Regions from separate parts of the Pseudomonas sp. GW821-FHT03E01 genome, predicted to be linked through region 2. Evidence: predicted binding sites of a transcription regulator. Region 2 holds the regulator's gene; each other region holds the start of a gene.

Region 1 (7,795 bases), on a different contig from region 2:
GCGCATTCCGCACCAGCGCGGCGACACCATTTCGCTGGTCGAACGCCAGATGACAATTCTGCGCGATCGCAACATCGAGTTGCGTCATCGTCTCTCGCACTTGATGGACGTGGCCCGCGACAACGATCGCCTGTTCGACAAGACCCGCCGTCTGATTCTCACGTTGATGGACGCGACCAGCCTGGATGACGTGGTGATCGGCGTCGAAGACAGCCTGCGCCAGGACTTTCAGGTGCCCTTCGTCAGCCTGATCCTGCTGGGCGACAACCCGATGCCGGTAGGCCGCTGGGTCACCCACGCCGACGCACAAACGGCCATCGGCGGCCTGCTCTCGGAAGACAAGAGCGTCTGCGGCAGCCTGCGTGAGCATGAACTGGACTTCCTGTTCGGCGAAGAACAGCGCAAGCAGATCGGCTCCACCGCCGTCGTCGCCATCAGCCACCAGGGCATCCACGGTGTTCTGGCCATCGCCAGCCGCGATCCGCAGCACTACAAGAGTTCGGTGGGCACATTGTTCCTCAGCTACATCGCCGAAGTCATGGGTCGCGTACTGCCACGGGTCAACAACTCCCTGCGCTCGGTACGCTGATCGTGGAACGGCAACTGGACGCTTACTGCGAACACCTGCGCAGTGAGCGGCAAGTGTCGCCGCATACGCTGTACGCCTACCGCCGCGACCTCGACAAAGTGCTTGGCTGGTGCGTCAAACAGAACATCGGCAGCTGGGCCGCACTGGATATCCAGCGGCTGCGCAGCCTGATCGCCCGCTTGCATGCACAAGGCCAATCGTCCCGTAGCCTGGCACGGCTACTGTCGGCGGTGCGCGGGCTCTATCATTATCTGAACCGCGAAGGCCTATGCGACCACGATCCGGCCAACGGCCTGGCACCGCCCAAAGGCGAGCGTCGTCTGCCGAAAACCCTCGATACCGACCGTGCGCTGCAACTGCTGGAAGGCGCGGTGGAGGATGATTTTCTGGCCCGTCGGGATCAGGCGATTCTGGAGTTGTTCTATTCCTCCGGCTTGCGCCTTTCCGAGCTGACCGGGCTCAACCTCGATCAGCTGGACCTGGCTGACGGCATGGTCCAGGTCCTCGGTAAAGGCAGCAAGACCCGGCTGTTGCCAGTGGGCCAAAAGGCTCGTGAAGCACTGGAACTGTGGCTGCCGTTGCGGGCCATGACCAACCCGGCGGACGACGCAGTGTTTGTCAGCCAGCAAGGTCGGCGCCTCGGTCCTCGGGCGATTCAGGTGCGGGTCAAGGCCGCCGGCGAGCGCGAGCTGGGGCAGAACCTGCACCCGCACATGTTGCGACACTCTTTCGCCAGCCATTTGCTGGAGTCCTCTCAGGACTTGCGCGCCGTGCAAGAGCTACTCGGCCACTCAGACATCAAGACCACCCAAATCTACACCCATCTGGACTTCCAGCACCTGGCGACGGTCTACGACAGCGCCCATCCACGGGCCAAACGCATTAAAGGCGATGATTCATGACCATCCAACTGATCACCTTCGACCTCGACGACACCCTGTGGGACACCGCCCCGGTAATCGCCAGCGCCGAAGCCATATTGCGTGAATGGCTGACCGAGCATGCGCCGAACCTGGGCGCGGTGCCGGTGGAGCATTTGTGGTCGATTCGCGAGCGGGTGTTGAGCAACGAGCCGAACCTCAAGCACCGAATCAGTGCGCTGCGTCGGCGGGTACTTTTTCATGCTCTGGAAGAGGCTGGTTACGACCATGGTCAAGCCTCAGACCTGGCTGATCAAAGTTTTGAAGTGTTTCTGCATGCCCGGCATCAATTGGAAGTTTTCCCCGAAGTCGAGCCGACGCTGGAGACACTCGCCAAGCACTACGCCCTCGGTGTAGTGACCAACGGCAACGCCGATGTGCGCCGACTGGGCCTGGCGGATTACTTCAGGTTTGCCCTGTGCGCCGAAGACATCGGCATCGCCAAACCGGATGCGCGACTGTTTCATGAAGCGTTGCAACGGGGCGGCGCGACCGCCGAAACCGCGGTGCATATCGGCGATCATCCTGGCGATGACATTGCCGGAGCACAGCAGGCGGGGTTGCGAGCGATCTGGTTTAACCCGGCGGGCAAAGTGTGGGAAGCCGAGAAGGCGCCGGATGCCGAGATTCGCAGTTTGACCGAGTTGCCTGCACTGCTCGCCCGCTGGAACTCAGTCGATATTTGAGGTGCTGCGATCTTTTGATTTTCACCCATGAAAAAGCCCGCAGCGACGGCGGGCTTTTTTCAGCAAGCAGGAAGCAGGCGCTTAGATAGGCCGGCTGCCGTACTTGTTATCAGGCTTCTTGGGAGGATCGGCGACCACATTGGCCTCCACTTCCTGCACCTTGCCGCCCCGTGCCAGAAACTCTTCCATGGCCTTGGCCAGGGCATCGCGTTCCTTGTTCTTGGCTTCAACGCTCGGCAGCTCATCGACCGATACCGCTGCCTTGGCTTTGCCTTTGGCAGTCGGAACGGGCACATCACCGCCGTCGTCTTCAGCGACGTCTTCAGCCGCCGCTTCCAGGCCTTCTTCGGTTTCGTCGTCGTCGCCTACTTCGAGGTCGTCGTTTTCCAGATCATCGTCGCTCATGTTCTACCTCATGACTTGCGAAAAGCAGATTAGTTATAGCCCAGCTTTGCCTTCTGTCGAAGGCCGCCGGAAAAAATTCAACCACCGCTGGTGACCAGCGGTTTATTCCCCTTCACCGTGCACGGTGGCGAGGACTTTACGGGCACCGCCATGATCACGGTGCTCGCCCAGATAAACGCCTTGCCAGGTTCCCAACGCCAGTCGGCCTGCCGAGATCGGCAAACTGAGCTGACAGCCAAGTACGCTGGCCTTGAAGTGCGCCGGGAGGTCGTCCTGGCCTTCGTCGTTATGCTCATAGTCGTCCGTTCCTTGTGGGATCAGACGATTGAAAAATCGTTCGAAGTCGCGACGTACCGCCGGATCGGCGTTCTCGTTGATGGTCAACGACGCCGAGGTATGCTGTAGCCACAAATGCAACAGACCGACCCGACACGCCTTGAGTTCAGGCAAGCCGGCGAGTAACTCGTCCGTTACCAGATGAAAGCCCCGGGGCCGTGCCCGCAGGGTAATCAGAGTCTGTTGCCACATACAGTTCTCCGCACGTTCGGGGCGCATTCTAGCGCGCTCTGGGAAAAAACAAAGGCCCTAATATTCCTTCAATCGTGTAAGCCATTGGCCGCAGAAAAACACCCGTTGTAAACGCCCCTGAACGTGTATGAAAAAACCTTTCAGCCTTTCCTTCACTGACAAAATCAAGACAAAAAAATACCCGGCAAGCCGGGCATTTTTTATAGGCGTGCTTACAAGTTGTAGCCGCGTTCGTTGTGCAGCGCCAGATCGATGCCGACTGCTTCTTCTTCCTCGGTGATGCGCAGACCCATGACAGCGTCCAGCACCTTGAGGATGATGAAGGTGACGATCGCGGTGTAGATCACCGTGAAGCCCACGCCTTTGCACTGAATCCAGACTTGAGCCGCGATGTCGGTGACGGTGCCGAAACCACCCAGGGACGGTGCAGCGAACACACCCGTCAGGATCGCGCCGAGGATACCGCCGATACCGTGCACGCCAAAAGCGTCGAGGGAGTCGTCGTAACCCATTTTGCGTTTCAGAGTCGTGGCGCAGAAGAAGCACACCACGCCCGCTGCCAGACCGATGATCATCGAGCCCATCGGGCCAACGGTACCCGCCGCCGGAGTGATCGCAACCAGACCGGCCACCACGCCCGAAGCGATACCCAGTGCGCTCGGTTTACCGTGGGTCAGCCACTCGGCAAACATCCAGCCCAAGGCTGCGGCGGCGGTAGCGATCTGAGTCACCAGCATGGCCATACCGGCAGTGCCGTTGGCTGCGGCAGCGGAACCGGCGTTGAAACCGAACCAGCCAACCCAGAGCATCGCGGCACCCATCAGGGTATAGCCGAGGTTGTGCGGAGCCATCGGGGTGGTTGGGAAGCCTTTACGCTTGCCCAGTACCAGACAGGCGATCAGCCCGGCCACACCGGCGTTGATGTGCACCACGGTGCCGCCTGCGAAGTCGAGCACGCCCCAGTCGCCCAAAAGCGAACCCGGACCGCTCCAGACCATGTGCGCAATCGGCGCGTAAACCAGGGTGAACCAGATCCCCATGAACACCAGCATTGCGGAGAACTTCATCCGCTCGGCGAAAGCACCGACGATCAGCGCGGGGGTGATGATGGCGAAGGTCATCTGATAGGTGACAAACACCGCCTCGGGAAACAGCGCCGCGGGGCCGGTAATACTGGCAGGCGTGATGCCGGCGAGGAATGCCTTGGCGAAGCTGCCGACAAACGAATTGAGGTTGACGACGTTAGCTTCCATACCCGTTGTGTCAAACGCCATGCTGTAGCCGTAAAGGAACCACAGGATGGTGACCAGGCCGGTAATGGCGAAGCATTGCATCATCAACGAAAGAACGTTTTTGGAACGAACCATGCCGCCGTAGAACAGCGCGAGGCCGGGGATGGTCATGAACAGCACAAGGGCTGTCGAGGTCATCATCCAGGCGGTATCGCCGGAATTGAGGACTGGAGGCGCCACCGGATCTGCCGCCATGGCCAGGCCAGGCATTACGATGGACAACAGGGCTCCTAGCCCTGCGAATTTACGCAGAGTCATTTTGTTTTCTCCTGGGGCGTTGGGTTTGTGGCGGCTTAGATTGCGTCGGTATCGGTTTCGCCGGTACGGATGCGAATCGCCTGTTCCAGATTGACCACGAAGATCTTGCCGTCACCGATCTTGCCGGTGTTGGCGGCCTTGGTTATCGCCTCGATAACCCGGTCCAGATCCTTGTCGTCAATGGCGACATCGATCTTCACCTTAGGCAGAAAATCGACCACGTACTCCGCGCCGCGATACAGCTCGGTGTGACCCTTCTGCCGACCGAAGCCTTTGACCTCAGTAACGGTAATGCCCTGCACGCCGATCTCGGACAGCGACTCGCGCACGTCGTCCAGTTTGAACGGCTTGATGATGGCAGTGACTAGCTTCATGAAAACTCTCTCCCGAATTGGTGGACTTGCCCCAGGAAAACAAACCCGACTCAAGTCTAAGCGCAGTGCCTGGCTTTGTAACGCATCGTCGGCTTTACCTGCCCGTCCGACGCCAGCTAACCACTCCGCACGAAACTTCCCCCGTTCCGCTTGGCGCACTGCATTCGTCACAGCGACTGCATCAGTGCATGGGTCACCAGCGACTAAGCAGAAAGCTTGCCATCTATCCAAAAGCCATTGATTTCAAGCCCTTGGCCGCTAACGCAGGCCTCTCCAGCCGATTGACGCCACGGTTACGCACAACAACAGTGCGTGGCTCTCCACTCGCATGCGCGAAAAGCGTGCATCCCAGCCTTCGAGATTGACTATAGACACTGCGTGGTACACTGCCCGCCATTGTTGACAGGACATTTCCCATGCTCGCGCCCAAAGACTTCCTCGACGCCCTGAGCGGCACCGCCTCCCGCCTCTTCAGCGGCGACACCCCACTGCCGAAAAGCGAAATCGAAAGCCAGTTCAAGGCTTTGTTGCAGAGCGGCTTCAGCAAGCTGGACTTGGTGAGCCGTGAAGAATTCGACAGCCAGATGGTTGTGCTGGCGCGGACCCGCGCCCGGTTGGAGAGCTTGGAGGCGAAAGTGGCGGAGCTGGAAGCGAAGCTCAATCCACCTGCTGACGCCGAGTAACCTGATCGTTCCCGTGCTCTGCGTGGGAACGCCGCCAGGGACGCTCCAGATGTGACGCAGAGCGTCACGGGATGGTTCCCACGCAGAGCGTGGGAACCATCGTTCAAGCGTGCTTCGCGGACGCTGCAGTCTTTTTAAGTACCCGAAGCTCAACCACGCTCGATTTCGGCCCTGCGCTGATCGTAGGTCGATTGCAGTTTTAACCAGAATCCGGGCGTGGTTTTCAGGTAGCGCGATAGCTTCTTTGTGAGCTCAGGACTAATACCTCTCTCCTGCATGAAAAGGGCACTCACTTCATCCGTGCCTTCATTCAACACGCTAGCCAGACCAGTCGCCGTAATGCCCAGAGGCTCTAGAAACTCCTTTTCAAGGATTTCGCCAGGATGAATCGGCCGCATTCCAGAATTGCTCATCTCCCCTCCTTAGGGCTTGATCAGCTGTGATCATAAGCATCCCCCCCGATCCGACAAGAGCGTCCGAACTCTTTCACCGAAGTCCTTCATCTATCCAGGCCCGGTCCTACAAAGAAATCTAGCTCCTCGGTTGATTACGCCCAAATACCAGCCGCGACGTAACCTTTGTAGCAGCTGCCGAAGGCTGCGTTCGACTGCGCAGCAGTCGTAAATCCAAGTTGTACGGTCTGCCTGATCCACCGCGTGATCTGATTTTACGACTGCTGCGCAGCCGTGCGCCGGCTCCGCCAGCTGCTACGGATCGTGTTATGGCTTAACTGGCTGGAATCAACTCACCGGCCCCAGCAACATCCTGCGAAAGTTTGGCGGCTCTTCTGCCACGTTAAAGCGCCCCTCTCCTACTACGCTTTAAAAAACCCGCAGGAAGCGGTTCCCCGTCAGCTCAAGGAACGACCATGTCCCTATCCATCGTCCACAGCCGCGCCCAAGTCGGCGTGGATGCGCCCGCCGTCACCGTCGAAGTGCATCTGGCTAACGGCTTGCCGTCGCTGACCATGGTCGGGCTGCCCGAGGCGGCGGTGAAGGAAAGCAAGGATCGGGTGCGTAGCGCGATCATCAATTCGGGGCTGCAATTTCCAGCGCGGCGCATCACCTTGAATCTCGCTCCCGCCGATTTGCCGAAGGATGGCGGGCGTTTCGATCTGGCGATTGCCTTGGGGATTCTGTCGGCCAGTGTGCAAGTGCCGACGTTGACGCTGGATGACGTGGAGTGCCTGGGAGAGCTGGCGCTGTCGGGCGCGGTGCGTGCGGTTCGCGGGGTGTTGCCGGCGGCGCTGGCGGCGCGCAAGGCCGGGCGCACGCTGGTAGTCCCGCGAGCGAACGCTGAAGAAGCCTGCCTGGCGTCGGGGTTGAAGGTGATTGCGGTGGATCATCTGCTTCAAGCGGTCGCGCATTTCAATGGTCACACGCCCATCGAACCCTACGCTTCCAACGGTTTGCTCTACGCCAGCAAACCCTATCCCGACTTGAATGAAGTTCAGGGACAACTTGCGGCCAAGCGAGCCTTGCTGATTGCAGCGGCGGGGGCTCATAACCTGCTGTTCAGCGGTCCGCCGGGGACGGGGAAAACGTTGTTGGCGAGTCGTCTGCCGGGGTTGTTACCGCCATTGGCCGAGAGCGAAGCACTGGAAGTCGCGGCGATTCAATCGGTCGCCAGTTGTGTGCCGTTGAGTCATTGGCCACAGCGTCCCTTCCGACAGCCACACCACTCCGCCTCAGGCCCGGCACTGGTGGGTGGCGGCTCGAAACCGCAACCCGGCGAAATCACCCTCGCCCACCATGGCGTGTTGTTCCTCGATGAGCTTCCAGAGTTTGATCGCAAGGTATTGGAGGTGTTGAGAGAGCCATTGGAATCCGGCCACATCGTGATTTCCCGCGCCAAGGACCGCGTTCGCTTTCCGGCGCGCTTTCAATTGGTGGCTGCGATGAATCCCTGCCCCTGTGGATATCTTGGCGAGCCAAGTGGTCGTTGTTCCTGCACGCCGGACATGGTGCAGCGCTATCGCAACAAACTGTCGGGGCCGCTGCTGGACCGCATCGATCTGCACCTGACGGTTGCTCGTGAGGCCACGGCGTTGAATCCTGCGT
Region 2 (7,795 bases):
GCACCGCGCTTGAAGGTCAGTCCCTTCAGCTCGACCGCGTAGGCGTTATCGGCACTCATCTAAACTCCTTGCGATGCAGCCTCTCACTCGGACGCCTGGCTTTCTGACGAAAGCACATACCTTCCCGGGCAGGCCGAACTGGCGGCGAACTATATCACTGCAAATGCCAAGCGCCCAAGGCCCAAGCCGGGCACGTTCAGCAACATGACCACCTGAAATCATCTATTTAGAGGGTCTCGGTAACAAGGAATGACAAACCGCGACGAACTTGCGTGAGGGTTTTGATCATTACCGTTATAATCGCCGCCTTTTCATCAGGCTATACGATTTCTGACATGAGCCAATCCAGCGACCTGATTCAATCTGCACAACGCACCATCCGTCTCGAACTGGAAGCCGTGCAAGGCTTGTTACCCCATATCGACGCGGATTTCGTACGCGCTTGCGAGATGATTCTGGCCAGCAAAGGCCGCGTAGTCGTGGTCGGCATGGGCAAATCGGGGCACATCGGCAACAAGATTGCCGCCACCCTGGCCAGCACCGGCACCACGGCGTTCTTCGTGCATCCAGCCGAAGCCAGCCACGGCGACATGGGTATGATCACGCGTGACGACATCATCCTGGCACTGTCGAACTCCGGTTCCACCAATGAAATCGTTACCCTGCTGCCACTGATCAAGCGCCTGGGCATCAAATTGATCAGCGTCACCGGCAATCCCGATTCGGCACTGGCCAAGGCTGCCGAGGTCAACCTCAACGTTCACGTCGAGCACGAAGCCTGCCCGCTGAACCTGGCGCCAACCTCATCGACCACCGCCGCTCTGGTGATGGGCGATGCCCTGGCGGTGGCGCTACTGGAAGCCCGCGGTTTTACCGCTGAAGATTTCGCCTTTTCCCACCCAGGCGGCGCACTTGGTCGACGCCTGCTGTTGAAAGTGGAAAACGTCATGCACGCCGGGCAAGAGCTGCCGCAGGTTAAGCGCGGCACCCTGCTCAAGGACGCATTGATGGAAATGACCCGCAAGGGCCTGGGCATGACCGTGATTCTGGAAGCCAACGGTAAACTTGCCGGGATCTTCACCGACGGCGATCTGCGTCGCACCCTGGACCGCAGCATCGACATCCACAGCGCCACCATCGAGCAGGTGATGACCGCCCACGGCAAGACCGCACGTGCCGAGATGCTGGCTGCCGAGGCGTTGAAAATCATGGAAGACCACAAGATCAATGCACTGGTCGTTGTCGACAGCGAAGACCGCCCGGTCGGCGCCCTGAACATGCACGATTTGCTGCGCGCTGGAGTAATGTAATGAGCACGGACCTGCTGCAACGCGGCAAACAGATCAAACTGGCGGTATTCGACGTCGACGGAGTGCTGACCGACGGGCGCCTGTACTTCCTCGAAGACGGCAGCGAATTCAAGACTTTCAACACCCTCGACGGCCAAGGCATCAAGATGTTGATGGCAGCCGGCGTGCAGACCGCTATCATCAGCGGACGCAAGACCCCGGTGGTCGAACGACGAGCCAGGAACCTCGGCATTCCACACCTGTACCAGGGTCGCGAAGACAAACTGGTGGTGCTCGACGAGCTCCTTGCCCAACTCAACCTGAACTATGAACAAGTGGCCTACCTCGGCGACGACCTGCCGGACCTGCCGGTGATTCGCCGCGTCGGTCTGGGCATGGCCGTGGCCAACGCCGCCAGCTTCGTGCGCGAACACGCCCACGGCATCACCCAGGCCCGTGGCGGCGAGGGTGCCGCGCGCGAATTCTGCGAATTGATCCTGCGCGCCCAGGGCCGCCTCGATGCGGCCAACGCCGCGTACCTGTGAGCCCATCATGCTGAGCAAAAAGATTCGCAACATCCTGATATTCGGTTGCATCGCGGCGCTATTCGCTGCGGTCGGCTATTGGAACATCAGCCCGGAACGCTTCCTCGACAAGCCAGTGGCGCATGTCGATGAAGCCATGATCGACTATTACGCAACCAACGCCCACAGCGTGCAGTACCTGCCGGACGGCAAACTGCAGTATGAAATGACGTCCGACAAGGTCGAACACCTGAAGGCGACGGAAGTGACGTTGCTGTCCAACCCTGACCTGAACATGTTTCGTGGCACCGAATTCCCTTGGCACGTCCAGAGCGAACGCGGCGAAGTCAACCCGGACGGCACCCAGGTCGAGCTGATCGACTCGGTACGTATCACGCGTTTCGACGAAAAAAACCGTAAAACCCTGATTACCACCACCCGTATGACAGTGTTCCCGCAGCAGCAATATGCGCAGACCGATCAACCCGTTAGAATCGATGGCGCCGGCGGTGTATCGACAGGCAACGGAATGAAAGCGTACTTGAAAGAAAGCAGGATACACCTGCTATCGAACGTAAGAGGACAGTATGAGGCTCGTTAAAACCCTCCCTATTTTGCTCAGTCTGAGCGCAGCACTGGGAAGCGTGAGCGCCTGGGCTCTGCCGACCGATCAAGCGCAGCCTATCCGCATCCAGGCCGACGACGCCCAACTGGACGACAAGAACGGTGTTGCCACCTATAAAGGTGATGTGATCATCACTCAGGGCTCGATGATCGTTAAGGGCAACACCGTGACCATCACCCGCACGCCAACAGGCGAGATCGATGTGGTGACCTCGGTGGGCAACCTCGCCTACTTCGAGCAACTGCAGACCGCTGGCGACACCAAGCCTGTTCAGGGCTGGGGCGTAACCATCCAGTACCACGCAGCGCAAAACCGCGTCGTACTGATCGACAAGGCCAAAGTTGTCGACAAGGACAACAACGTCACCCAGGGCGAAAAAATCGTCTATGACACGATCAAGAAACTCGCCAGCGCCGGTCGCGCCACGGGCAGCAAGGTCACCGAGACACGTCCGCGTATCGACATGGTGATCCAGCCGAAGAAGAAAACCGACGAGAAAACCCAGTAATGGCAACTCTGAAAGCTCAGCATCTGGCCAAGAGCTACAAGAGCCGCCAGGTCGTGCGTGACGTCAGCCTGTCCATCGACAGCGGCCAGATCGTCGGCCTGCTTGGCCCCAACGGCGCCGGCAAAACCACCTGTTTTTACATGATCGTGGGTCTGGTACAGGCCGATCAGGGTCGCGTACTGATCGATGACCTGGACGTCAGCCACCAGCCGATGCACGGTCGCGCGAAGGCCGGTATCGGCTATCTTCCGCAAGAAGCGTCGATCTTCCGCAAGCTGTCGGTGACCGACAATATCATGGCCATCCTCGAGACCCGCAAGGAGCTCGACAAGGCCGGTCGCCGCAAAGAGCTGGAAAGCCTGCTGCAGGAATTTCACATCCACCACATTCGTGACAGCCTTGGCATGAGCCTGTCCGGTGGTGAACGCCGTCGGGTGGAAATCGCCCGGGCACTGGCCACCAACCCGAAATTCATCCTCCTCGACGAACCCTTCGCCGGCGTGGACCCGATCTCGGTGGGCGACATCAAGCAGATCATCCACCACCTCAAGGCCAAAGGCATTGGCGTGCTGATCACTGACCACAACGTCCGTGAAACCCTGGACATCTGCGAAACCGCCTACATCGTCAACGATGGCCAGCTGATCGCTGAAGGCGACTCCGCCACCATCCTGGCCAACGAACTGGTCAAGGAAGTGTATCTGGGCCATGAGTTCCGCCTGTAAGCGCTGAGGTGCCTGGCCAGTCGCCTTGGTGCTCATATCAATAAAAAATCAATAGTTTTTTATTGTTACAGCGCTCTAGGCAAACACTTCAGTTTCAGGCATATAATTTGCTTATGTTTGGCGCTTCGGCGCCCTGTAGTGGATGGCGCATGTGCGCCGGCGAATAAGGTGTTAAGCCCCTGCCATGAAACCATCGCTAGTCTTGAGAATGGGCCAGCAGCTGACGATGACACCGCAGCTGCAACAGGCCATCCGCCTGCTCCAATTGTCGACCCTGGACCTGCAACAGGAAATCCAGGAGGCCCTGGAGTCCAATCCGATGCTCGAACGCCAGGAAGAAGGCGACGACTTCGATAACGCAGACCCCTTGGCCGACAAAGCCGAACAGCAACCCAACACCGACATTCAGGAACCCTCCTACCAGGAAACCGCCCCGACGGTGGATAACCTTGAGGAAGGCGACTGGAACGAGCGCATTCCCAACGAATTGCCTGTCGATACCGCCTGGGAAGACGTCTACCAGACCAGCGCCAGCAGCCTGCCGAGCAACGATGACGACGAGTGGGATTTCACCACCCGTACTTCGGCCGGTGAAAGCCTGCAAAGCCATTTGCTCTGGCAACTGAACCTGGCACCGATGTCCGACACCGATCGCCTGATCGCCGTGACCCTGATCGACTGCATCAACAATCAGGGCTATCTGGACGAAACCCTCGAGGAAATCCTCGAGGCCTTCGATCCGGAACTGGACATCGAACTGGACGAAATCGAAGCCGTCCTGCACCGCATCCAGCAATTCGAGCCCGCCGGTATCGGCGCCCGCAACCTCGGTGAATGCCTGCTGCTGCAACTGCGCCAACTGCCCGCCAAGACCCCTTGGCTGACCGAGGCCAAGCGCCTGGTCACCGATTACATCGACCTGCTCGGCAGCCGCGACTACAGCCAGCTGATGCGCCGTATGAAGCTCAAGGAAGATGAACTGCGCCAGGTGATCGAACTGGTCCAGAGCCTCAACCCGCGCCCGGGGTCGCAAATCGAGTCCACCGAAGCCGAATACGTCGTTCCCGACGTGATCGTGCGCAAGGACAACGAGCGCTGGCTGGTGGAACTGAACCAGGAGTCGGTGCCGCGCCTGCGGGTCAACGCCCAATACGCCGGCTTCGTACGCCGCGCCGATACCAGCGCTGACAACACCTTCATGCGTAATCAGTTGCAGGAGGCTCGCTGGTTCATCAAGAGCCTGCAAAGCCGCAACGAAACCCTGATGAAAGTGGCCACCCAGATCGTCGAGCATCAACGCGGCTTCCTGGAGTACGGCGACGAGGCCATGAAACCGCTGGTGCTGCATGACATCGCCGAAGCGGTGGGCATGCACGAATCGACGATTTCACGGGTGACCACGCAAAAATTCATGCATACCCCACGGGGCATCTATGAACTGAAATACTTTTTTTCCAGCCACGTCAGTACCTCCGAAGGCGGTGAATGCTCGTCTACGGCGATCCGCGCGATCATCAAAAAACTGGTTGCCGCGGAAAATCAGAAAAAGCCGTTGAGTGACAGCAAGATCGCTGGTTTACTGGAGGCACAAGGCATTCAGGTGGCTCGCCGCACCGTCGCCAAGTACCGCGAATCCCTAGGAATCGCGCCTTCGAGCGAACGCAAGCGGTTGATGTAGAGCCACGCCACAGCGTTCCAGTGGTAGATCATCGGATCTACCGCTTTATGCACTGGCAACGAAGGAGAAGCTGTATGCAAGTCAACATCAGTGGACACCAACTGGAAGTGACCGAACCTCTTCGCACCTACATCGGCGAAAAACTCGAACGATTAGAGAGGCATTTCGACAAGATCACCAACGTGCAGGTCACGATGACGGTCGAGAAGCTCAAGCAGAAAATCGAAGCCACGCTGCATATTCCCGGCAATGAGGTGGTCGCTAACGCGGAACATACCGATATGTACGCAGCGATCGACGCACTGACCGACAAGCTGGATAAACAACTCAAAAAGCATAAGGAAAAGACCCAGAGCCTCCTCCAGGGCGCGACCGGTCGTTAACACTCCCAACCCATGATCCGACTTGAAAGCATCCTGACCCCCGGCCGTTCCCTGGTGAACGTGCCGGGCGGCAGTAAAAAGAAAGCCCTCGAGCAAATTGCCAACCTCATCCATCGCGAAGTGCCGGATCTGGCCATGCAGGATGTCTTCGAGAGTCTGGTCGCCCGTGAAAAACTCGGTTCCACCGGCTTTGGCAACGGTATCGCCATCCCCCACTGCCGTCTCAAGGGCTGCGGATCGCCCATCAGTGCCTTGATGCACCTGGATGCACCCATCGATTTCGACGCCATCGACGGCGCTCCGGTTGACCTGCTGTTTGTACTGCTGGTCCCCGAAGCCGCCACCGATGCGCACCTGGAGTTGCTGCGCCAGATCGCCAGCATGCTTGATCGCAAGGAAGTGCGTGAAAAACTGCGCAGCGCCCCGAGCAACGAAGCCTTGTATCAGGTTGTCCTGGACGAGCAAAACGGTCACTAATCATGCGCCTGATCATCGTCAGCGGCCGCTCCGGCTCAGGTAAAAGCACTGCCCTCGATGTTCTCGAGGACAACGGCTACTACTGCATCGACAACCTGCCGGCCGGTCTGTTGCCGGAACTGGCCGAACGCGCACTGATTCACACCGAACTGGCACAACCTCTGGTGGCCGTGTCCATCGATGCACGCAACTTGCCGAGCCACCTGTCACGGTTTCCCGAATTGCTGGAAGAAGTCCGCAGCCGGCATATCCAGTGCGATGTGCTGTATCTGGACGCCGATGAAGAGACCCTGCTCAAACGATTTTCGGAAACCCGCCGCCGTCACCCGCTGAGCAGTGCCAATCGCTCGCTGGCGGAGGCGATAGAGGACGAAACCAATCTGCTGGGGCCGATCGCCGACCTGGCCGACCTCAAGGTCAACACCACCAATCTGAACCTGTATCAGCTGCGCGATACCATCAAGCTGCGCCTGCTGAATCAGCCGGAGCCCGGTACTGCGTTTCTGGTGGAGTCTTTCGGGTTCAAGCGTGGCATGCCGGTGGACGCCGATCTGGTGTTCGACGTGCGCTGCCTGCCTAACCCTTACTGGAAACCGGAGCTGCGGGCACAGTCCGGGCTCGATCAACCGGTGGCCGACTACCTGGCGGCGCAGCCGGATGTCGAGGAAATGTTCCAGGACATTTCCTCCTACCTGCTCAAGTGGCTGCCCCGCTTTGCCGCCAGCAACCGCGCCTATGTCACCATTGCCATTGGCTGCACCGGCGGGCATCACCGCTCTGTCTACCTGACCGAACGTCTGGGCCAGGTCCTGCAACAATCCCTGAAGAACGTCCAGGTTCGCCACCGCGACCTCAGCTAAAGGATTCACATCGCGATGCCTGCTCTGGAAATCGAAATCATCAACAAGCTGGGCCTGCATGCCCGCGCGTCTGCAAAATTCGTTGGCGTCGCCGGGCAGTTCCCTTGCCAGATCAGAGCTGGCCGTACACCGGAAACGATGGTCGATGGCAAAAGCATCATGGCCATGATGATGCTCGCGGCCGGCAAGGGCACCAAAATCCACCTGAAAACCGAAGGTGAACAAGAGCAGGAAGCTATGGATGCACTGGTGGCGCTGATCAACAACTTCTTCGACGAAGGCGAATAAAGATCAATGGATTTCGGCTTTCGGTTGCGCCCACAGATGCGTAGGCGCTGACGAAGCTGCGATATTTTGATCCAAAAAAAAAGCGCCACCCAATCGGGTGGCGCATTTTTTTTGTGCAGCAACCGCAGCTTAACTACCTGCCACCGTCATCCGCTCGATCAACACCGAACCTGTGCGAATGTTGCTGCGCAATTCCAGGTCATTACCGACCGCAATGATCTGCTTGAACATGTCGCGCATGTTGCCGGCAATAGTCACTTCCTGGACCGCGAACTGGATTTCGCCGTTCTCGACCCAGAAACCCGCTGCGCCACGGGAGTAATCGCCAGTGACCATGTTCAGGCCCTGCCCCATCAATTCAGTGACCAGCAGGCCACGACCCATGCGGCGCAACAGGGCCGCCTGATCTTCATCGCCATGGGTGACGAACAGGTTGTG
Region 3 (7,795 bases), on a different contig from region 2:
CGATACCCTGGTTCATAGCCTGAATCTGGTGGCGCCTGTAGGGATTGTGGTCGGAGAAGAGCTGGTTCCGGCCTTCAATGCGGTCCGCGAGCGGGTGGCCATCGATGTGGCGCGCACCTGGTTTGTCGCCGATCAAGATACTTATCGCGATCCGGGCAAAACGCCCGATGGCTTCATTAACCTGATGGCGGCCAGCTGCGACGCGCCCAGTGACAATCCCGTCAGCAGCCGGCAGGTTTTTTTCGATGACCCTTGTTTCTATATCTACACCTCGGGCACTACCGGGTTGCCCAAGGCCGGGGTGTTCAAACACGGCCGCTGGATGCGCAGCTCCGCCAGCTTCGGGCTGATCGCCCTGGACATGCAGCCGCAGGACGTCGTCTATTGCACCTTGCCGCTGTACCACGCCACCGGGCTCTGCGTGTGCTGGGGCTCGGCGATCAGCGGGTCGTCGGGGTTTGCCATCCGCCGCAAGTTCAGCGCCAGCCAGTTCTGGAGCGACGTGCGCAAATACCGGGCGACCACCCTCGGGTACGTTGGCGAATTGTGTCGCTACCTGGTGGATCAACCGCGCAGCGTCGACGACAGTCGGCACAGCGTGAGGAAGATGATCGGCAATGGTCTGCGCCCCGGCGCGTGGAACGAGTTCAAGACGCGATTTGCCGTCGACCACATCTGCGAGCTGTACGCCGCCAGCGACGGCAATATTGGTTTCACCAACATCCTCAACTTCGACAACACCATTGGCTTTTCCCTGATGTCCTGGGAGCTGGTGGCGTACGACCACGACAGCGGTGCCCCCACGCGGGATGCCAAGGGGTTCATGCGCAAAGTGGCCAAGGGCGAGCAGGGGCTGTTGTTGGCGAGGATCGACGACAAGGCACCTCTGGACGGCTACACCGATCCGCAGAAGACCGCAAAAGTGGTGCTCCACGATGTGTTCGTGAAGGGCGACCGCTACTTCAATACCGGTGACCTGCTGCGCAACATCGGTTTCGGTCACGCGCAGTTTGTCGATCGCCTGGGCGACACCTACCGCTGGAAGGGCGAAAACGTCTCCACCACCGAGGTCGAGAACATCCTGTTGCAACACCCGCACATCGCCGAAGCCGTGGCCTATGGCGTGGAAATCCACAACACCAACGGGCGGGCGGGGATGGCGGCCATTACACCGGCCGAATCCCTGGCGACCCTGGATTTCAGTGAGTTGCTGGCGTTCGCCAGGCAACAAATGCCGGCCTATGCGGTGCCACTGTTCCTGCGGGTGAAAGTGAAAATGGAAACCACCGGGACCTTCAAGTACCAGAAGACCCGGCTCAAGGACGAAGCCTTCGACCCGAGCAAAACCGGCGATGACCCGATTTATGCCTGGCTGCCGGGCACCGAAACCTACGTGCGAGTCACCGAGCAGGTGCTGGCGGATATTTACGGAGGCAGGCATCGCTATTGAAAGGGTCGCTATTGAATATCGCTATGACCGTCCATGAGAAAAAACAAGTGACAGGTTCCGGGCTGCTCGGGAAACTATCGGCTTTCCGATTGACCGAATGTGGAGTCCCCAATGTCAGACAAAAGCCGCCAGATGACCCCCGAAGAGGCTGCTGAATTTGCCGAACAGGTGTTCAACAAAGCGCGCGAGGGCGATGCGGCCATGATGGCTGCGCTGCTGACCAAGGGCCTGCCGCCGAACCTGCGCAACCACAAGGGCGACACTTTACTGATGCTCGCCGCGTACCACGGCCATGTCGACACCGTAAAAGTTTTGCTCGAACACAAGGCCGATCCCGAGATTCGCAACGACAACGGCCAGAGCCCGATTGCCGGCGCGGCATTCAAGGGTGATCTGGCAGTGGTCAAGGCGTTGGTCGAGGGTGGCGCTGAAGTGGAAGGTTCGTCCTTCGACGGACGCACTGCGCTGATGATGGCGGCGATGTTCAACCGCGTCGAAATCATCGACTACCTGATCAGCAAAGGCGCCGATCCGAAAGCCAAGGACGCCAATGGCGTGTCTGCGCTGGACGCGGCCAAGACCATGGGCGCGGCGGATACCACGGCTCAGCTGCAAAAACTCCTGGCCTGATTCGGGCTTTTGTGGCGAGGGAGCTTGCTCCCGCTGGGCTGCGAAGCAGCCCCAAAATCAGCGATCGCGGTCATTCAGATAGACCACATTCACCGGATTTACGACTGCTTCGCAGCCGAACGGGGGCAAGCCCCCTCGCCACAGGTTCCTGCCAGGTCCCGCAATCCGTTTCCGAATGCGGTATCCTTCGCGCCCTCAAAATTCCCTCGCTACAGGATCCACCTCATGAAAGCCGCACTCGTCGAACTCATCAGCAAAATCAGCTCCGGGTGCATGGGCGAGGACGAAATCCTGAAAATCGCTGACGAAGCGGCTCAGGCCTACGCCGATCCCGAGGCTTTTCTGGCGGCCAATCCAGATATCAACTACGACGACACCTTTCCGATCCCGTTGGGCGAGTGGGTTGTCGTCGGCAGTCTGCCGGAAACCGTGCTGTTCCAGGCCGACACCTACATGGACCTGTTCGCGCAGATCGTCGCCTCGTTCGGCCCCGGCGTTGAGTTCAACATCAAGCCCAAGCAACTGGCCAAAACCGAAGCCCTCACGGCACTCAATCGCATTCAGGTGCAGATGAGCAGCCTGAACAAGGAAAACGGTGGCTACACCTTGATGAATTTCAGCCAGTTGCTCGACGACGAACTGCAAGTGGTGCTGGTCTTTGGCAACGACGTGCCACGGGTGCTGGAGTTGTGCGCCGAAGTCGGCATCGCCGCCGCGCCCTCCCTGGAAGCCCTGAAAGTGGCCATCCACGTCTGAAACCGTCTACAACGGTAATAAAACGGAACCCTCGCCAGGCCCGACTATCCTAAGAGTGCCTACCATTTTTTTGGAGCGACACCATGGGTTCCACGTTCAACACCCTGATCGGCCTGATTATTTTTGCCCTGGATATCTGGGCCATCATCAACGTGCTTAAAAGTGGCGCCGAAACCGGGATGAAAGTCCTTTGGGTGCTGTTGATCCTGCTGCTGCCGGTGCTGGGCCTGATCATCTGGGCCATCGCCGGGCCAAGAGGCGATGTGCGGATCTGACGATCTTCATGGTAGGAGCGAGGCTTGCCCGCGAAAGGATCGCTGCGGTGTACCTGATAGACCGAGTCATCGTTCTTCGCGGGCAAGCCTCGCTCCTACCGGTGTGTGCATCAGAAGGTTCGACCTGTCATGTTCCGCGACGTAGAATGCGCGCCTTTCCCGGTCAATCGAGGCGATCGATTGGCCATCATGGGCGGGTAACCGTCCGTTGCCACCCGCATTCATCGGAGCACTTCCCATGAGCAATACCCCAACCAGCGAGTACCTGGAAACCCTCTACGAAGGCTATGGCCAGCGTTTTCGCATGGAAAAACTGCTGCACGAAGTGCGCACCGAACACCAGCACCTGGTGATTTTCGAAAACCCGCGCATGGGCCGGGTGATGGCGCTGGATGGCGTAATCCAGACCACCGAAGCCGACGAATTCATCTACCACGAAATGCTCACCCACGTGCCGATCCTCGCCCATGGCACCGCCAAGCGCGTGCTGATCATCGGTGGTGGCGACGGCGGCATGCTGCGTGAAGTGGCCAAGCACCGCAGCGTCGAGCACATCACCATGGTCGAAATCGACGGCACCGTGGTCGACATGTGCAAGGAATTCCTGCCGAACCACTCCAAGGGGGCGTTCGATGATCCACGCCTGAACCTGGTGATCGACGACGGCATGCGTTTCGTCGCCACCACCACCGAAAAGTTCGACGTGATCATTTCCGACTCCACCGACCCGATCGGTCCGGGCGAAGTGCTGTTCTCCGAAAACTTCTACCAGGCTTGCCACCGCTGCCTGAACGAAGGCGGCATTCTGGTGACCCAGAACGGCACCCCGTTCATGCAAATCGAAGAAGTCAAAACCACCGCCGGTCGCCTGCGCAGCCTGTTCCCGGACTGGCACTTCTATCAGGCAGCCGTGCCGACCTACATCGGCGGCGCAATGACCTTCGCCTGGGGCGCGACCGATACCGCTTATCGCAAATTGTCCCGCGAAACCCTGCAACAGCGCTTCGCCGGCAGCGGCATCATCACCCGCTATTACAACCCGGAAATCCACATTGGTGCCTTCGCGTTGCCGCAGTACGTGCTGCAAGCAGTGAACAAACCTAGCAACGACTGATGCTTCGTCGATAAGAAAGGCCGTCGCCGGTGTGTGAAACACGCGGGTGACGGCCTTTTTTCATGTCTTGCTTTTAGGATCCCTTGGAACGATCGGCCAATGCACGAGTCGAGATAGATGTAAGCCCATCCATGGGTTTTACCGAGGAGGCACCGATGCAAAAGTGGAAAATCACTTTCGTGGATGATCACGGTGAATCAGTCGACGAACTCTTCGAGTGCGAGGAGTGCCCGAGCAAGGAGCAAGCCGCCAAACTCGTTCGCGCCCGACGCCTGCCGGTCGCTGCCGAACTGGACCTCAATGATCTGGAGGGTCGTACCGCTGATCCGACCGTCAAAAGTCTGAAATCCCAAAACAGCATTGAAATCCTCAGTATTACTCCGATTTGATACACCTCCTGTCACATTCACCACCAGGCCTTGGCAGCGGCTCTGTCTTGAGGCTACTCTGCAACCGAGATCAGCGAGTGACTCGCTAAGGTCTGGTCTTGTCAGCTACATGCTTGTTTCCCGGCGGCAACCTCTGTTGCCGCATCGAAAGTGCAGGGAATACGGAAAGTCTATCCATCAGTCTGAGGGGGACGTTTCATGAGCACAGCCTATCAAGAAGACATCAGCAGCAGCGTGCTGCGCCGCATGAAAGAAGGCGGTTTCGATTTTTCACGATTCCATCCCATCGAGTTCTACGCCATTTTCCCGGACGAGGAGCGGGCACGCAGGGCGGCAGGTCATTTTTGTGGTGAATCCTTGAATGCCCAGATCAGCGCGCGTGACGACGGCGCGTGGTCGCTGGAACTGAGCAAAGTGATGTACGCCACCTACGACGGGATCGGCGACTTCGAGCAGGACTTCGAGGCGGTGGTCGAGCCTCTGGGTGGCATCATCGAGGGATGGGGCGTCAAACAGGAGATACGAGGGCTACTCGCATAAGCTTATGAACAGTGACACTTAGTAACGGCTGACCTTTGGGTTGGCCGTTTTTGTTTCGATCTTTTTATTTCGCCACATTTCAAACGGACAAAAAAAAGCCACCTGAACAGGCGGCTAAAGGGAAGAGCGATCAGTTTTCCAGCGAATGTACGGATTATCCGCATCTCCCTCCCGAGCAGTGAAATCAACTCTGACTATGCTGCTGATAGGCGACAGCATTGCTTCGCCATGAAGCGGGGGCGATCAGGGTGGGGCATTTACCGCACAGGATTGGTGCGGTGCGCGCAGCGACATTATCCAACTGATTGATATCAAAGCGTTTCTGCCTATGGCACGGGCCTTGCGAAGGCCTGGATGTCCGTGTGACAAGGAGTACGGCATGATCCGCACCTTTTTTGATGAAATGTACGATGCCGGCGGCCAGGTCCGTCCGCATTATCGGGAGTTTGCCCGTTGGCTGGCCGAAACGCCTGACGAGCTTTTGGCACAACGGCGACGCGAGGCCGATCTGTTATTTCATCGTGCCGGGATTACCTTCACGCTCTATGGTGATGAGCAGGGGACAGAGCGCCTGATTCCCTTCGACACCATTCCCCGCAGCATCCCCGCCAGTGAATGGCGGGTCGTCGAACGCGGCTGCATTCAGCGGGTCAAGGCATTGAACATGTTCCTTGCCGACCTCTATCACGAGCAGCGCATCATCAAGGCCGGCATCATCCCGGCCGAACAAGTGCTGGCCAACGAGCAATACCAGTTGGCGATGCAAGGGCTGGATCTGCACCGCGATATCTATTCGCACATTTCCGGTGTCGACCTGGTGCGCGATGGCGACGGCACCTACTACGTGCTCGAAGACAACCTGCGTACCCCCAGCGGCGTGAGCTACATGCTCGAAGACCGCAAGATGATGATGCGCCTGTTCCCCGAGTTGTTCGCGGCCCAGCGCATCGCACCGATCGACCACTACCCGAACCTGCTGCTCGACACTCTGAAAAGCTCCAGCCCGATCGACAACCCGAGCGTGGTGGTGCTGACGCCGGGGCGTTTCAACAGTGCGTTTTTCGAGCATGCGTTCCTCGCTCGGGAAATGGGCGTTGAACTGGTGGAAGGCGCCGACCTGTTCGTGCGCGACGACAAGGTGTTCATGCGCACCACGGACGGGCCGAAAGCGGTCGACGTGATCTACCGTCGCCTCGACGATGCGTTCCTCGATCCGCTGGCGTTCAACCCCGATTCGATGCTTGGCGTTCCAGGGCTGCTGTCGTCCTACCGCTCCGGCAATGTGGTGCTGGCGAATGCCATCGGCACCGGGGTCGCGGACGACAAGTCGGTGTATCCCTTCGTCACGGACATGATTCGTTTCTACCTCGATGAAGAGCCGATCCTGAAGAACGTGCCGACGTGGCAGTGTCGTAATCCTTCTGAACTGTCCCACGTGCTGGCCAACCTTCCGGAGCTGGTGGTCAAGGAAACCCAAGGCTCCGGCGGTTACGGAATGCTGGTGGGGCCGGCGGCGACGGCAGCGGAGATCGAGTCTTTCCGCGAGCGGATCAAAGCCAAGCCCCACGCGTACATCGCGCAACCGACGTTGTCGTTGTCGACCTGTCCGACCTTTGTCGAAAACGGCATCGCACCGCGCCACATCGACCTGCGTCCGTTTGTATTGTCTGGCCGCGAAACCCGGGTTGTGCCCGGCGGTTTGACCCGTGTCGCCTTGCGTGAAGGCTCCCTGGTGGTGAACTCGTCCCAGGGCGGCGGAACCAAGGACACCTGGGTGGTCGAGGATTGAAGGAAGCTTGCCATGTTAAGTAGAACTGCCTCGGATCTGTACTGGATGTCGCGTTACCTGGAGCGGGCGGAAAACCTCGCGCGGATGCTCGACATCAGTTATTCGCTGTCGCTGATGCCCCAGGACGGTCGTGGCGACGGCTTGCACGAACTGGCCATGCCGTTGCTGATCACTGGCACCCTGGACGATTACCTGGCGCGCCACGGCGATCTGCATGCCGAACGGCTGCTGCATTTTTTCGCCCTGGACGCGGCCAACCCGGCGAGCATCTACAGCTGCCTCGGTGCCGCGCGAGCCAGCGCCCATGCGGTGCGTGGGCGAATCACCGCCGACATGTGGGAAAACATCAACGCCACCTGGCTGGAAATTCGCGGGATCGCCGAGCAGGGCTTGAGTCGCTACGGCATGAGCCGTTTCTGTGAGTGGATCAAGGAACGTTCCCACCTGTTCCGCGGCGCTTGCTACGGCACGATCATGCGTAACGACGCGTTCCGCTTCATTCGTCTGGGCACCTTCATCGAAAGGGCCGACAACACCTTGCGCCTGCTAGATGCCCGTTACGAAATGGCCGGCGATCAAGCCGAAGCAGTCAGTGACGGTACGGCCCACGCCTATTACCAATGGAGCGCCTTGTTGCGGGCCTTGTCATCGTTCGAGGCCTACACCGAAATCTACCGCGACGCCCCCGGCGCCCGGCATGTGGCCGAGCTGTTATTGCTGCGCGCCGATGTGCCGCGATCCCTGCGAGCCTGCACCGAAGAGGTCGATCAGATTCTCGCTCAACTACCGGGGGCCAACGGCCGTCCCGCACAACGCCTGGCGGCGGAAATGGACGCGCGCCTGCGCTACACC

The links. Region 2 encodes sigma-54, which starts transcription at its own class of promoters, with help from an activator protein. Its sites were predicted from a motif close to ANTGGCATNNANNTTGCTNT; they were not measured.
Region 1: glnK (P-II family nitrogen regulator) is a predicted target of sigma-54. The motif match lies at 5,257-5,276, and genes of this name have one in related genera.
Region 3: AC07VO_RS11230 (circularly permuted type 2 ATP-grasp protein) is a predicted target of sigma-54. The motif match lies at 5,482-5,501, and genes of this name have one in related genera.

The regions. Positions count from the first base shown of each region.
Region 1 covers NZ_JBWKUI010000004.1:6,415-14,209, reverse strand. The annotation lists gene AC07VO_RS07835 (DUF484 family protein) at 1-589, shown strand, start outside; gene xerC (tyrosine recombinase XerC) at 592-1,491, shown strand; gene AC07VO_RS07825 (HAD family hydrolase) at 1,488-2,195, shown strand; gene sutA (dormancy-specific transcriptional regulator SutA) at 2,277-2,600, opposite strand; gene AC07VO_RS07815 (secondary thiamine-phosphate synthase enzyme YjbQ) at 2,703-3,128, opposite strand; gene AC07VO_RS07810 (ammonium transporter) at 3,341-4,678, opposite strand; gene glnK (P-II family nitrogen regulator) at 4,714-5,052, opposite strand; gene AC07VO_RS07800 (accessory factor UbiK family protein) at 5,469-5,735, shown strand; gene AC07VO_RS07795 (HigA family addiction module antitoxin) at 5,885-6,148, opposite strand; gene AC07VO_RS07790 (YifB family Mg chelatase-like AAA ATPase) at 6,604-7,795, shown strand, end outside.
Region 2 covers NZ_JBWKUI010000008.1:23,350-31,144, reverse strand. The annotation lists gene AC07VO_RS14885 (ATP-binding cassette domain-containing protein) at 1-59, opposite strand, end outside; gene AC07VO_RS14880 (KpsF/GutQ family sugar-phosphate isomerase) at 336-1,310, shown strand; gene AC07VO_RS14875 (KdsC family phosphatase) at 1,310-1,834, shown strand; gene lptC (LPS export ABC transporter periplasmic protein LptC) at 1,842-2,414, shown strand; gene lptA (lipopolysaccharide transport periplasmic protein LptA) at 2,401-2,946, shown strand; gene lptB (LPS export ABC transporter ATP-binding protein) at 2,946-3,671, shown strand; gene AC07VO_RS14855 (RNA polymerase factor sigma-54) at 3,856-5,349, shown strand; gene hpf (ribosome hibernation-promoting factor, HPF/YfiA family) at 5,424-5,732, shown strand; gene ptsN (PTS IIA-like nitrogen regulatory protein PtsN) at 5,745-6,209, shown strand; gene rapZ (RNase adapter RapZ) at 6,212-7,069, shown strand; gene AC07VO_RS14835 (HPr family phosphocarrier protein) at 7,085-7,357, shown strand; gene pmbA (metalloprotease PmbA) at 7,487-7,795, opposite strand, start outside.
Region 3 covers NZ_JBWKUI010000005.1:370,182-377,976, reverse strand. The annotation lists gene AC07VO_RS11265 (long-chain-acyl-CoA synthetase) at 1-1,450, shown strand, start outside; gene AC07VO_RS11260 (ankyrin repeat domain-containing protein) at 1,562-2,080, shown strand; gene AC07VO_RS11255 (hypothetical protein) at 2,306-2,836, shown strand; gene AC07VO_RS11250 (PLDc N-terminal domain-containing protein) at 2,920-3,111, shown strand; gene speE (polyamine aminopropyltransferase) at 3,350-4,225, shown strand; gene AC07VO_RS11240 (hypothetical protein) at 4,381-4,614, shown strand; gene AC07VO_RS11235 (ribonuclease E inhibitor RraB) at 4,813-5,154, shown strand; gene AC07VO_RS11230 (circularly permuted type 2 ATP-grasp protein) at 5,534-6,943, shown strand; gene AC07VO_RS11225 (alpha-E domain-containing protein) at 6,956-7,795, shown strand, end outside.